Regions from separate parts of the Streptomyces sp. NPDC001816 genome, predicted to be linked through region 1. Evidence: riboswitches for the same ligand, from Rfam matches in the RefSeq annotation. Region 1 holds a riboswitch; each other region holds the start of a gene.
The links. A riboswitch is a leader RNA that binds a small molecule or an ion and turns the genes downstream of it on or off. The one in region 1 is predicted to bind cyclic di-AMP.

Region 1 (4,177 bases):
GCGCGGGCCTTCTCGGAGGGCACCGACAAGCACTCCGCCGAGGAGTTCGCCGCCGAGCTGGAGCGGGCCGGCGCCACGCTCGACTCGCACGCCGACCACCCCGGCGTCCGCCTCAGCCTGGAGGTCCCGGCCTCCCGCCTGGCCAAGGGCCTCGGCCTGCTCGCCGACGCCCTGCGCGCGCCCGCCTTCGACGAGAGCGAGGTCGAGCGGCTGGTCCGCAACCGCCTGGACGAGATCCCGCACGAGCTGGCCAACCCGGCCCGCCGCGCCGCCAAGGAACTCTCCAAGGAGCTGTTCCCGGCGAGCTCGCGCATGTCGCGGCCGCGCCAGGGCACCGAGGAGACGGTCGAGAAGATCGACGCTTCGGCCGTCCGCGCCTTCTACGACCGCCATGTGCGGCCCGCCACGGCCACCGTGGTCGTGGTCGGCGACCTCACCGGCACCGACCTGGACGAGCTGCTCGCCGACACCCTGGGCGCCTGGACGGGCACCCCGGGCGCGCCGCGGCCCGTGCCGCCGGTGACCGCCGACGACACCGGCCGGGTGGTCATCGTCGACCGGCCGGGCGCCGTCCAGACCCAGCTGCTCATCGGCCGGATCGGACCCGACCGGCACGACCGCGTGTGGGCCGCCCAGGTGCTCGGCACCTACTGCCTCGGCGGCACCCTCACCTCCCGCCTGGACCGCGTCCTGCGCGAGGAGAAGGGCTACACCTACGGCGTGCGCTCCTTCGGGCAGGTCCTGCGCTCCGCGCCGGACGGCACGGGCGCCGCGATGCTCGCGATCAGCGGCTCCGTGGACACCCCGAACACCGGTCCCGCGCTGCAGGACCTGTGGACGGTGCTGCGCACGCTCGCCGCGGAGGGCCTGACCGACGCCGAGCGGGACGTCGCCGTGCAGAACCTGGTCGGTGTGGCGCCGCTGAAGTACGAGACCGCGGCGGCCGTCGCGAGCACGCTGGCGGACCAGGTCGAGCAGTACCTGCCCGACGACTTCCAGGCGACTCTGTATCAGCAGCTCGCCGGCACCGGCACCGTGGAGGCCACCGCGGCGGTCATCAACGCCTTCCCGGTGGACCGCCTGGTGACCGTCCTCGTCGGTGACGCGGCCGAGATCAAGGCGTCGGTCGAGGCGCTCGGCATCGGCGAAGTCACCGTCGTGGCAGCCGAGTAGCGGCTTACGGCGCACCGCGCGCGTGGGGCCCTGACGATCCGACGGGTCGTCAGGGCCCTTTGCCGTGCGGAGCCCTTCCCCAGATGTCCGAATTGGGGCAGAGGTTGCCTGTCTGGCCTGTGGGATGCGCTACAAAAGCCCGGATCCGTTTGGGGATCGAAAGTCGGGCCGCATAGCGTCGACCGGGCTGTTCGTCAGGCAGTGCGCCGCGCCCGCGGCACCGGACAGTCATCGCCGAGTCCCCCCACGGCGCGAGCCAGGGGAGCCGGGGACCCACCGCAGTCCCTGGGGTGAATCGGACGCCCGCGCACCGGCGAGGGGGTCCGTAGGAGACCTTCCTGCTCCGAACCCGTCAGCTAACCCGGTAGGCGAGAGGGAAGGAAAGGACCAGCCACTTCATGGCGTTCATGTACGCCACCGGGAAGCACCGCAAGCCCGGCCGGGTCAAGCGCACCACCGTTCAGGCGGCCGGTGTCGCGGCCCTCACCACCACCGGTGTCGTCGGCACCCTGGCGGCCGGCCCGGCGCTCGCCGCGGACAACTCCGTCGAGGACACCGGCCTCACCCCGGTCATCACCGAAAGCGACTCGGTCGCCGAGCAGATCGACGCGCAGGCCGAGGCCCAGCTGGTGGCCGCCCGGCAGAAGGCGGCCGAGGAGGCCGCGGCCAAGGTGGCCGCGATGGAGGCGAAGAAGGAGCGCGAGGCCCAGGCCCGCGCCGCGCGAGAGGCCGAGCGCAAGCGCCTGAACGCCTTCGTCGCCCCGATCGCGCACTCGTACGTCTCCACCGGCTACAAGGCCAGCAGCTCCCTGTGGTCCTCCGGTTCCCACACCGGCATCGACTTCCACGCGGCCAGCGGGACGTCCGTCCACGCGGTCGGCTCCGGCACGGTCGTCTCCACCGGGTGGGGCGGCGCGTACGGCAACCAGATCGTGATCCGGATGGCCGACGGCATGTACACCCAGTACGGACACCTGTCGTCCATCGGCGTCGTCGTGGGCCAGAAGGTCCTCCCGGGCCAGCAGATCGGCCTGTCCGGCGCGACCGGCAACGTCACCGGACCGCATCTGCACTTCGAGGCCCGCACGACCTCCGAGTACGGTTCGGACGTCGACCCGATCGCCTATCTCCGCCAGCACGGCGTGAACGTCTGACGCTCCGGCGCACGACATCCCGAAGCCCCGGCTCACGAGCCGGGGCTTTCGCCGTTTTTCGCAGTGCCTGCGGCATCCGCTGTCCAAAAAATATCCATGGATTCCGGCCTGCCGTCGGAAATTCCGGCTCATTGCAATAGAGTCACGGAACATGCGTCCATCGTCGACGTTTCACGGGGATTAAAGCGGAGGTCGGTCATGCGTATTCCGGCGCACTCGGTGTGCACGGCGATCCGGGACGACATCGTCGCGGGTGTCTACGAGCGCGGCGGCCGCCTCACCGAGGAAGTCCTCGCCCGCCGCTACGGCGTCTCGCGCGTCCCTGTCCGTGAGGCCCTGCGCACCCTGGAGGCGGAGGGCTTCGTGGTGACCCGACGGCACGCGGGCGCGTGCGTGGCCGAGCCGACCGAGCAGGAGGCCGCCGACCTGCTGGAGATGCGCACGCTCCTGGAGCCGCTCGGCGCCTCCCGGGCCGCCCAGCGGCGCACCGAGGCCCATCTGAAGGTGCTGCGAGGGCTGGTCCGGCTGGGCCAGGAGCGGGCCAGGCGGGGCAGCAGCGACGATCTGCGCTCGCTGGGCGGCTGGTTCCACGAGACGCTGGCGCAGGCCTCCGGAAGCCCCTCGCTGTCCTCGATGCTGACCCAGCTGCGGCACAAGATCGCCTGGATGTACACGGTGGAGGCGCCGCCGAGTCCGGTGGACTCCTGGGCGGAGCACGGCGCGATCGTGGACGCGGTGGCACGCGGCGACAGCGAGCGCGCGCGGGCGATCACGGCGATGCACACGGAGCGCTCGACGGGCGCGCACCGGCTGCGGTTCACCTCGGGCGGGGACCGCTCCGAGCGTGTGAGGAACTCGCAACATGCCGTAAACATGCAGAGCCTGCGGCATTAACACGGGCGCCGTATACAAAGAGGAGATATTCGATGGGCGGGTATTTCCGCTGCCCTTTTCCCGGTGCGCCGTGAATTCGCGGTCGCGTGCCTTCGGTGTGCCTGTGGTGAATTCCCCGGACCGGGTGCAAAGAATGCGGAAGCCGCGCCACCCGGAAAGGGTGACGCGGCTTCCTGGCATGCCTCAGACGGTCTCGGGGAGCTCTTCCAGCCCCTCGGAGACCAGCTTGGCCAGACGGTCCAGGGCGATGTCCGCGCCCTCGGCGTCGGAGGCGAGGACGATCTCCTCGCCGCCCTGGGCGCCCAGGCCCAGGACAGCCAGCATGGAGGCCGCGTTGACGGGGTTGCCGTCAGCCTTGGCGATCGTCACCGGGACACCTGCGGCCGTGGCGGCCCGGACGAAGATGGATGCGGGGCGGGCGTGGAGGCCCTCGGCCCAGCCGACGTTGACGCGGCGCTCAGCCATGTGTTGCTGCCCTTCGGTGTTCAGGGTTGTCTAGACCAGTTTCCCATATCGCAAAGCGTGCCCGGAACGGTCCTTCGTCCCGCTCCGGTGTGCCGTCGGACCGCGGCCTCGGTCCGACTTCCGTCCTGCACAGACTGCCTCGCGCCGTTGTCGTACGCGAGCCTTACTCTGGGGCCCATGCAGAGCCCGGCGGACCGGCAGGACCGGCACGAGTACCCCGCCCACTGGGAGGCGGACGTGGTGCTGCGCGACGGGGGTACCGCGCGCATCCGGCCCATCACCGTTGATGACGCCGATCGCCTCGTCAGCTTCTACGAGCAGGTCTCGGACGAGTCGAAGTACTACCGCTTCTTCGCGCCGTACCCACGACTCTCCGCCAAGGACGTCCACCGCTTCACGCACCACGACTTTGTGGACAGGGTGGGACTTGCCGCCACGATCGGCGGCGAGTTCATCGCCACCGTACGCTATGACCGCATTGGTGCCGACGG
Region 2 (4,177 bases), on a different contig from region 1:
GAAGACCTCTTCGAAGACACGGGACTGGGCGTTGGTGCGGTAGAAGACGGCGACGTCACCGGACTTCGCCTCGCCCGCGTCCGTGAGGCGGTCTATCTCGTCGGCGACGAACTGGGCCTCGTCGTGCTCGGTGTCGGCGACGTAGCCGGTGATCCGGGCGCCCTGGCCGGCGTTGGTCCACAGGTTCTTCGGGCGGCGGGACTCGTTGCGCTCGATGACCGCGTTGGCGGCGGACAGGATGGTCTGCGTGGAGCGGTAGTTCTGCTCCAGCAGGATCGTCGTCGCGTTCGGGTAGTCCTCCTCGAACTGGAGGATGTTGCGGATGGTCGCGCCCCGGAAGGCGTAGATCGACTGGTCCGCGTCACCCACGACGCACAGTTCGGCGGGCGGGAGGTCGTACTCGCTGGGCGGGGTGTCGGCGTCCTCGGGGGCGTGCTCGCCGGTGCCGACCAGCTCGCGCACCAGCGCGTACTGGGCGTGGTTGGTGTCCTGGTACTCGTCGACCAGGACGTGCCGGAAGCGGCGGCGGTAGTGCTCGGCGACGTCCGGGAAGGCGCGCAGCAGGTTGACCGTCGTCATGATCAGGTCGTCGAAGTCGAGCGCGTTGGCCTCGCGCAGCCGCGACTGGTAGAGCGCGTAGGCCTGGGCGAGGGTCTTCTCGAAGCCGTCGGCGGCCTGGGCGGCGAAGTCCTCCTCGTCGATCAGCTCGTTCTTGAGGTTGCTGATCTTGGCGCTGAAGGACTTGGGCGGGAAGCGCTTGGGGTCGAGGTCCAGATCGCGGCAGACCAGGGCCATCAGGCGCTTGCTGTCGGCGGCGTCGTAGATGGAGAAGCTCGACGTGAAGCCGAGCTTCTTCGACTCGCGCCGCAGGATCCGTACGCACGCGCTATGGAAGGTCATGACCCACATCGCGTTCGCGCGCGGGCCGACGAGCTGCTCGACGCGCTCCTTCATCTCGCCCGCGGCCTTGTTGGTGAAGGTGATCGCGAGGATCTGGCCCGGGTGCACGTTCCGCTCGGCGAGCAGGTGGGCGATGCGGTGGGTGAGCACACGGGTCTTGCCGGAGCCTGCGCCGGCGACGATGAGCAGCGGGGAGCCGGCGTGGACGACCGCGGCGCGCTGGTTCTCGTTCAGCCCCTCCAGGAGCGCCGCCGCGTCGAGCGCGGGGCGGGGCGCGCCGTCGCGGTAGTACGCGTCCCGGTCCGGCGGTACGTCGAACTTCCCGCCGAACAGATCGTCCGGAAGCGGCTCCGGAGCGTGATCGTCCTCGGGCGGCGGCGGGGGCTCCTCCTCGCGCCCGCGAGGGGCCTGGAGGTCCGCCAGGAAGCTGTCGTCAAAGAGGCTGCTCATCGCTCTCCGAGTCTAGGGCGCCGCACCGACAACCGGCTGCCGTCCCGGGAACATGGCTGGTTCGGAAAAGACGGGTCCTTCGCACCCAGGACGGCCGAACAGCCCCTCACACAGCGGAATCACCCTGTGACACGGGAGCGATCCCACACCCAGGTCACGAAAATGTATCGGACATATCGTGCACCAACCTTCACACGAGACACACCAGTTGGCTAGGTTGCGGGGCGGGCCGCACGCCCCCTTCCGGCGAACGTCGCCGATCCGCGCGGCCTCCGCCGAGTCCGGCGCGCCCCCGCACGGTGCCCGGAGCCGGGGACCCACCGACCTTTGGGGTGAATCGGCACACGTCCCGTCCCGGGACGAGTGCCGTAGGGCAAACCTTCCGACCACCCGCCCGAACCCGACAGCTAACCCGGTAGGCGGCACATGGAAGGAGTCGCCTCCCTTGGCGTCGCACCGCAAGTCGCGCCCCGCGGGCACACTCGGAGCAGGTTTCCGCACCCCAGTCCTCGCCACCGCCGCCCTCACCTCCGTGGCCGTGCTGTCCCAGACGGCCGACGCCGCTCCCGCGGCCGATGGAAAGCCGAGCCTGGAGGAGGTCGAGAAGAAGGTCGACGACCTCTACCGCCAGGCGGAGTCGGCGACCGAGAAGTACAACGCCGCCAAGGAGCAGACCGGCAAGCAGCGCACCCACATCGACAGCCTGCGCGACGAGGTCGCCCGGCGGACCGCCCGGATGAACAAGGCCCGCGAGGAGCTGGGCACGTTCGCCGCCGCCCAGTACCGGACCGGGGCCGCCTCGTCCGACACCGCCACCTTCCTGCTCGCGGACAGTCCCCAGGACTACTTCGACCAGAGCCAGCTGATGAACCGGCTGACCTCGCGACAGAAGAGCGCCGTCGACGATTACGTCACCGAGCAGGCCGCGACCATGAAGAAGCGGCAGGAGGCCGCCAAGAGCCTCCAGACGCTGTCCGAGTCGCAGAACGAACTGCAGACCGCCAAGGCCACCGTCCAGAAGAAGCTCGCCTCCGCGCGCGAACTGCTGTCCCAGCTGACGGCCGAGGAGAAGGCCCGGCTGGCGGCGATCGAGCGGCAGAAGCAGGAGGAGGCCGCGCGCAAGGCCGCGGAGCTGGCCAAGCAGCAGGCGGCAGCGGCCAAGTCCAAGGAGGAGGCCCAGGCCCAGGCGCAGGCGAGCGGTTCGTCCACGTCCAGCGGCTCGTCGACCTCCGGCGGCTCGTCCAGCTCTGGGGGCTCGACCAGCTCCGGCGGCTCGTCGACGTCCTCCGGGACGTATGCCACCAAGGCCGAGAAGGCGATCGCCTTCGCCCGCGCCCAGATCGGGAAGCCCTACGTGTGGGGCGCCACCGGACCAGGCTCGTACGACTGCTCGGGCCTCACCCAGGCCGCCTGGAAGGCCGCCGGCGTCTCGCTCCCGCGCACCACCTACGACCAGGTGAACGCCGGCACCACGGTCTCCCTGGCCAATGCGCAGCCCGGCGACCTGATCTTCTTCTACGACGACATCAGCCACGTCGGCATCTACATAGGCAACGGCATGATGATCCACGCCCCCAAGCCGGGCGCGTACGTCCGCGAGGAGTCGATCTACTACGGCGGCGAATCGATCATCCACAGCTTTGTCCGACCCGCCTGACCACCCCCTTCGTCCAGCCCGACCGTCCCCTTTTCGAAGTTTCGAGCGCCACGCGCGCGCGTGGCCTCCGCGCCCCGCCCGCGCGGCTGCCTAGCATCGGGCCCATGCCCGGCATCTCAGCTCTGCGTACGTGGTGGGCGGGGCGTCCGCCGGCGGCGGGTGCCGCAGTCATGGCGACCGGCATCGTCTCGGTGGGCCTGCATCTGACGGGCCCCGAGCCGGTGTCCCGGGTCTTCCTGTGGCTGGCCTGCGTCGCCTGGGTGGCGCTGGCCGCCGACTTCCTCGTACGGCTGGTGGCGCAGCGGGAACGCTGGGTGGCCGAGGCGCGCAGCCCGGGCTCGCTCACCGCCGTCGCCGCCACGGCCGTGCTCGGCGCCCGGTTCTCGGCGCTCGGCCGGCAGACGCCGGCCGAGGCGGCGCTGGCGCTGGCCGTGGTGCTCTGGCCGGTGCTGCTGTACCTGGTCATGCAGCACTGGGAGCGGCACATGCCGGGAGCGGTGTTCCTGTGTTGTGTCGCCACACAGGGGCTTGCGGTGCTGGCGGCCACGCTGGCCGCGGCCGAGACGACGGCCTGGCTCGCGCACGCCGCGCTGGTGCTGTTCTGGCTGGGCCTGGTGCTCTACGGCCTCGCCCTGCCGCGCTTCGATCCGCGGCAGATCCTCGAGGGGGCCGGGGACCAGTGGATCGCGGGCGGAGCACTCGCCATCTCGGGGCTGGCCGGGGCGAAGCTGCTCGCCGCCGACGGTCCGCGGCTGTACCTGTGGAACGACGACGACCGAGGCGTGCTGCGGAACGTGACGGTGGCGCTGGTCTTCCTGGACCTGTCCTGGTACGTGGTCCTACTGGCCGCCGAGGTGGCCCGGCCACGGCTGCGCTACGACATGCGGCGCTGGGCGACGGCGTTCCCCATGGGGATGACCGGGGCGGCCACGCTGTCGGTGGCGGCCGCCGTGGGCATCGGGTGGCTGAAGGGGCCGGGGCGGGTGCTGGTGTGGGTGGCGGTGGCGGCCTGGGTCGCGGTCGCGGCCGGCGCGGCCCTCGCGGCCCGCGCCGGGATCAGCGGACGGCGCTGAGCGTCACGTCCACAGCACGGCGATGAAGATGTTCGCCGTGGTCAGCAGGCCGACCAGCCCGAAGAGGCTCTTGTCCACCTTCTCCTCGTCGCGCTTC
Region 3 (4,177 bases), on a different contig from region 1:
GGCGCCCAGTTCCGGCTCTTCGAGAACGAGTCGGGCGTGGACGTCGTCCGCGCGATGCACCTGAATCTGACCGGCCGTGCCGTACCGGAGGGGGAACAGCGCGCCGGTCACCGTTTCGTCGTGGAGAACATCGACCTGCCCGCCCTCCTCGCCTACCGCCGCAGCGGCTACACGACGCCGCACGCGCCGGCGAAGGCGAGCGGGACGGAGCTGGCCTGGCTCGCGGGTGACGACCCGCTGCCGTTCCTCACGATGCTCGCCCGCTTCGTGCGCCCGGGCGCGAAGCACCTGTATCAGCTGTGGCGCACCAACCGCCGCGGCAGCAGCACCACTCCCACCACGAAGTAGGCAAGGCCACGAAGGTGGCGCACCGCGTCCTGGGGAGGGACTTCGTGATTCGACCGGTTGCAGTCATCGGGGCCGGGCCGTACGGCCTGTCCACCGCCGCCCATCTGCGGGCGCGCGGCATCCCCGTCCGCGTCTTCGGCGACCCCATGGTCAGCTGGCGCGCCCACATGCCCGAGGGCATGCTCCTCAAGTCGACCCCCGCCGCCTCCAACCTCGACTGCCCACAGCCCGGCCACACCCTCGCCGACTACTGCGACGCGGCCGGTGTCCGCCGGCTGGTGACCGACGAGGACATCGTCCCGGTGGAGACCTTCATCGCCTACGGCGAGTGGTTCCAGGAGAAGCTGCTGCCCGACCTGGAGCAGGTCCGGGTCGTCTCCGTGGACCGCGACAAGAGCGGCGGGTTCGAACTCAAGCTGGACTCGGGGGAGTTGTTCACCGCACGCGCAGTCGTGGTCGCCACCGGGCTGTCCGGGCTGGCCCATCTCCCGGCAGAGCTGGCGGCAGCGGCCGACGGTCCGGCGCTCACGGGGCCGGTCTCCCACAGCTCCCAGCACCACGACCTCACCCGCTTCGCCGGCAAGGAGCTGATCGTCGTCGGCGCCGGCCAGTCCGCGCTGGAGGCGGCCACCCTCGCGGCCGAGGCCGGCGCCCGGGTGCGCGTGGTCGCGCGCGGCCGCGGCCGGGTCGCCTTCGGCGCCCCGCCCTGGGAGCAGCCGAGGCTGCGCCCCGAGTCGCCCTTCGGCCGTGCCTGGTCCCTGTGGGCGCTCAGCCACTACCCCCACCCGTACCGCTTCCTGCCCGCCCGCACCCGCCACTACCTGGTCCGCCGGGTCCTCGGTCCGCTCGGCGCCTGGTGGCTGCGCGACCGCTTCGAGGGCAGGGTGCAGGTCCAGGAGGTCGAGCGGGTGGTGGGCGCCGAGGCCCCGGACGGCAGCCCGGTCCTCACCGTCCGCACCCACGGCAAGGGCACCGAGCGGCTCTCGGCCGACCATGTGATCGCGGCCACCGGCTACCGCGTGAACATCGCCGCGATGGACTTCCTCGGCCCTGAGCTGCGCACCCGGCTGGCGGTGAGCCGGGGCACGCCCAGGCTCGGACCCGGGTACGTCTCCTCCGTCCCCGGCCTGTACTTCACCGGCCTCCCGGCGGCGTCCTCGTACGGCCCGGTGATGCGCTTCGTCTGCGGCACGGAGTTCGCCTCGCCGCGCCTGGCCGGGCATCTGGCGGCGGCACACGGCTGAGCCGCGGACGACGCCGTCTCGCTCACCGGCAGGTCCGATCGCGTCAACTCCACCACCATCAGGGCGGCCGCAGGGGCCACTTGGGGCCGAGGAGCACACAAGTCCGGGAACTTCAGGGTGAGTCGGCGGGGCGTGGGATCCGTATTCTCTGATCATGGCCGCACCCCCCGCATACTCACTGATCGCCACCGACCTGGACGGGACGCTGCTGCGCGGCGACGACACCGTCTCCGACCGGTCGCGCGCCGCGCTGGAGCGGGTGGCACGGGCCGGCGCCCGGCACCTGGTGGTGACGGGCCGCCCGGCTCCTCGGGTACGGCCCCTCCTGGAGGGCCTCGGCAGCACGGGGCTCGCGGTGTGCGGGCAGGGCGCGCAGGTCTACGACGCCGGCGCCGACCGTCTGCTGTGGTCGGTCCGGCTGGACCGGGAACTGGCCGAGACCGCGCTCGGCAAGATCGAGGCCGAGGTGGGGCAGGTCTACGCGGCCGTCGACCAGGACGGCGTGGACGGGCTCACCCTGATCGAACCCGGGTATCTGATGCCGCACCCGACCCTGCCCGCCGTGCGGGTCGGCCGCCGCGACGACCTGTGGTGCGAGCCCATCAGCAAGGTGCTGCTGCGCCACCACACGCTGTCCGACGACGAGTTGGCGGCGATCGCACGCTCGGCGGTGGGCTCGCTGGCGACGGTCACGATGTCGGGGCCCGGGACCGTGGAACTGCAGCCGTCCGGGGTCACGAAGGCGACGGGGCTGGCGCTGGCCGCCGAGTACCTGGGGATCGCCGCCGGCCGGGCCCTCGCGTTCGGCGACATGCCCAACGACATCCCCATGTTCGACTGGGCCGGACGCGGCGTCGCCATGGCCAACGCCCACCCCGAACTCAAGGCCGTCGCCGATGAGATCACCACGTCGAACGAGGACGACGGCATCGCCGTCGTCCTCGAAAGACTGTTCCCGACCGACTGACCGGGATATCAGTAGTGGCCCGCCGCGGGCGCCGGTCAGTAGGCGCCGAAGACGTTGTCGATCGACCCGTAGCGCTTGGCCGCGTAGTTGCAGGCGGCCGTGATGTTCGCGACCGGGTCGTAGATGTCGAAGGACGTTCCGGCCACGTGGTACGCGTTGAACGTCGGGTCGATGACCTGGAGCAGGCCCTTGGACGGGATGCCCTTGGCCGCGTTGGAGTCCCAGAGGTTGATGGCCGCCGGGTTGCCCGACGACTCACGGATGACATTGCGGTAGATGCCGTTGTACGTCCCCGGGATGCCCTTCTCGCGCATGATCGCGAGCGACTCGCGGATCCAGCCGTCGAGGTTGTTCGGGTACCCGGCGAGCGTGGTGGCCGGCGTGCTGGCCGTGGGGGTGGCCGCGGAGGCGCTGGTCGCGCCGATGACGGGAAGGGCGAGCACGGCGGCGCCGGTGCCGATGACGGCGAGCTTGCGGACGAGGCGGTTGGTGCGGGTGCGGCGGGGCTGAGCGGCAGCAAGCATGGGGACGTTCCTCTCCGTCGCCTACGAGGTGAGCTGTCGGGTTCGGGCGGGGAGGTGCCCGGCCGTACCTCTGGGGGGAGGCACGACTTCACCCCTAGCTGTCCCGGCGCGACGTGCGTCGTCCGGTCCGGCGGCTTACCTGGGTCCCCCGCTCCTGCCGTACGAATGAGTTCGTCGATGGGTGGTGTCAGACGCGGCAGGATTCGGCGTTCGTCTGACTGGCCCGGAAGCTATGCGACAGCACATGTCGGGAACAAGTACTGAATTCACCCAATGAGGCAGTTGACCTTGATCTATTCCAAATGGGGCACTTGATCCTTTGCGGTTGCCAACGCTCAACTGCCCGATGTGGAAAGGGGAGAACGAGGGTGGCGCCCCTTGGCCGATTCCCGGGCCCGCGTGACCCAACTCACGAAATGGCAAAGGGTACCAAATCAGACATGGGGGATTCGGGAGATTTGCTGGGTGTGGTGCAAAAGGAGTACTCCGCCCGCCGTGCGGTTCGCGACAAATCGGGCGAGATCCTGTTAAGTCGTTGTGTACCCACACTTATCAGATGATCAAAAACATACCGGCCCTGATCCGATACCGCCCGGGCTGGACCGGTGGGCGCTATCGGTGATCGAAACAGGACCGGATACGCTGACTTGAGTGATGGCAACGACCTATCGACAAACCGTGTAATCGCCAGCAGACACCAGCAGACAGGAGACCCCTCGTGACCGTCGTCGGGCCGTTCGGGCTGAGCGTGCGGGACCAGGCTCTGGAAGCCGATGTCCAGGCCGGATTGGCGGCTGTCGAGGAAGGCTTGCTCGAAGCCACCAAGAGCGAGGTCCCGTTCATCACGGAGGCCGCGCAGCACCTCGTACGGGCCGGTGGGAAGCGGTTCAGGCCGCTGCTCGTCATGCTCGCGGCGCAGTTCGGCGATCCGTACGCGCCGGGCGTCGTGCCGTCGGCCGTCGTCGTGGAGCTGACCCACCTGGCCACGCTGTACCACGACGACGTCATGGACGAGGCGTCCGTGCGGCGCGGCGTGGACAGCGCCAACACCCGCTGGGGCAACTCGGTCGCGGTCCTCACCGGCGACTTCCTCT

Region 2: it holds a riboswitch for cyclic di-AMP, as region 1 does, so the genes downstream of both, ACFYZZ_RS38940 (NlpC/P60 family protein) here and ACFYZZ_RS00625 (M23 family metallopeptidase) in region 1, are expected to answer to the same signal.
Region 3: it holds a riboswitch for cyclic di-AMP, as region 1 does, so the genes downstream of both, ACFYZZ_RS40160 (transglycosylase SLT domain-containing protein) here and ACFYZZ_RS00625 (M23 family metallopeptidase) in region 1, are expected to answer to the same signal.

The regions. Positions count from the first base shown of each region.
Region 1 is NZ_JBIATY010000001.1:142,696-146,872, forward strand. Features, by position in the region: gene ACFYZZ_RS00620 (M16 family metallopeptidase) at 1-1,173, shown strand, start outside; cyclic di-AMP (ydaO/yuaA leader) riboswitch at 1,396-1,559, shown strand; gene ACFYZZ_RS00625 (M23 family metallopeptidase) at 1,572-2,327, shown strand; gene ACFYZZ_RS00630 (GntR family transcriptional regulator) at 2,526-3,221, shown strand; gene ACFYZZ_RS00635 (HPr family phosphocarrier protein) at 3,405-3,686, opposite strand; gene ACFYZZ_RS00640 (GNAT family N-acetyltransferase) at 3,864-4,177, shown strand, end outside.
Region 2 is NZ_JBIATY010000015.1:175,200-179,376, forward strand. Features, by position in the region: gene pcrA (DNA helicase PcrA) at 1-1,350, opposite strand, end outside; cyclic di-AMP (ydaO/yuaA leader) riboswitch at 1,614-1,787, shown strand; gene ACFYZZ_RS38940 (NlpC/P60 family protein) at 1,796-3,007, shown strand; gene ACFYZZ_RS38945 (tellurite resistance/C4-dicarboxylate transporter family protein) at 3,112-4,080, shown strand; gene ACFYZZ_RS38950 (hypothetical protein) at 4,084-4,177, opposite strand, start outside.
Region 3 is NZ_JBIATY010000016.1:166,731-170,907, forward strand. Features, by position in the region: gene ACFYZZ_RS40145 (ATP-grasp domain-containing protein) at 1-348, shown strand, start outside; gene ACFYZZ_RS40150 (FAD-dependent oxidoreductase) at 393-1,592, shown strand; gene ACFYZZ_RS40155 (HAD family hydrolase) at 1,747-2,559, shown strand; gene ACFYZZ_RS40160 (transglycosylase SLT domain-containing protein) at 2,595-3,083, opposite strand; cyclic di-AMP (ydaO/yuaA leader) riboswitch at 3,089-3,302, opposite strand; gene ACFYZZ_RS40165 (polyprenyl synthetase family protein) at 3,802-4,177, shown strand, end outside.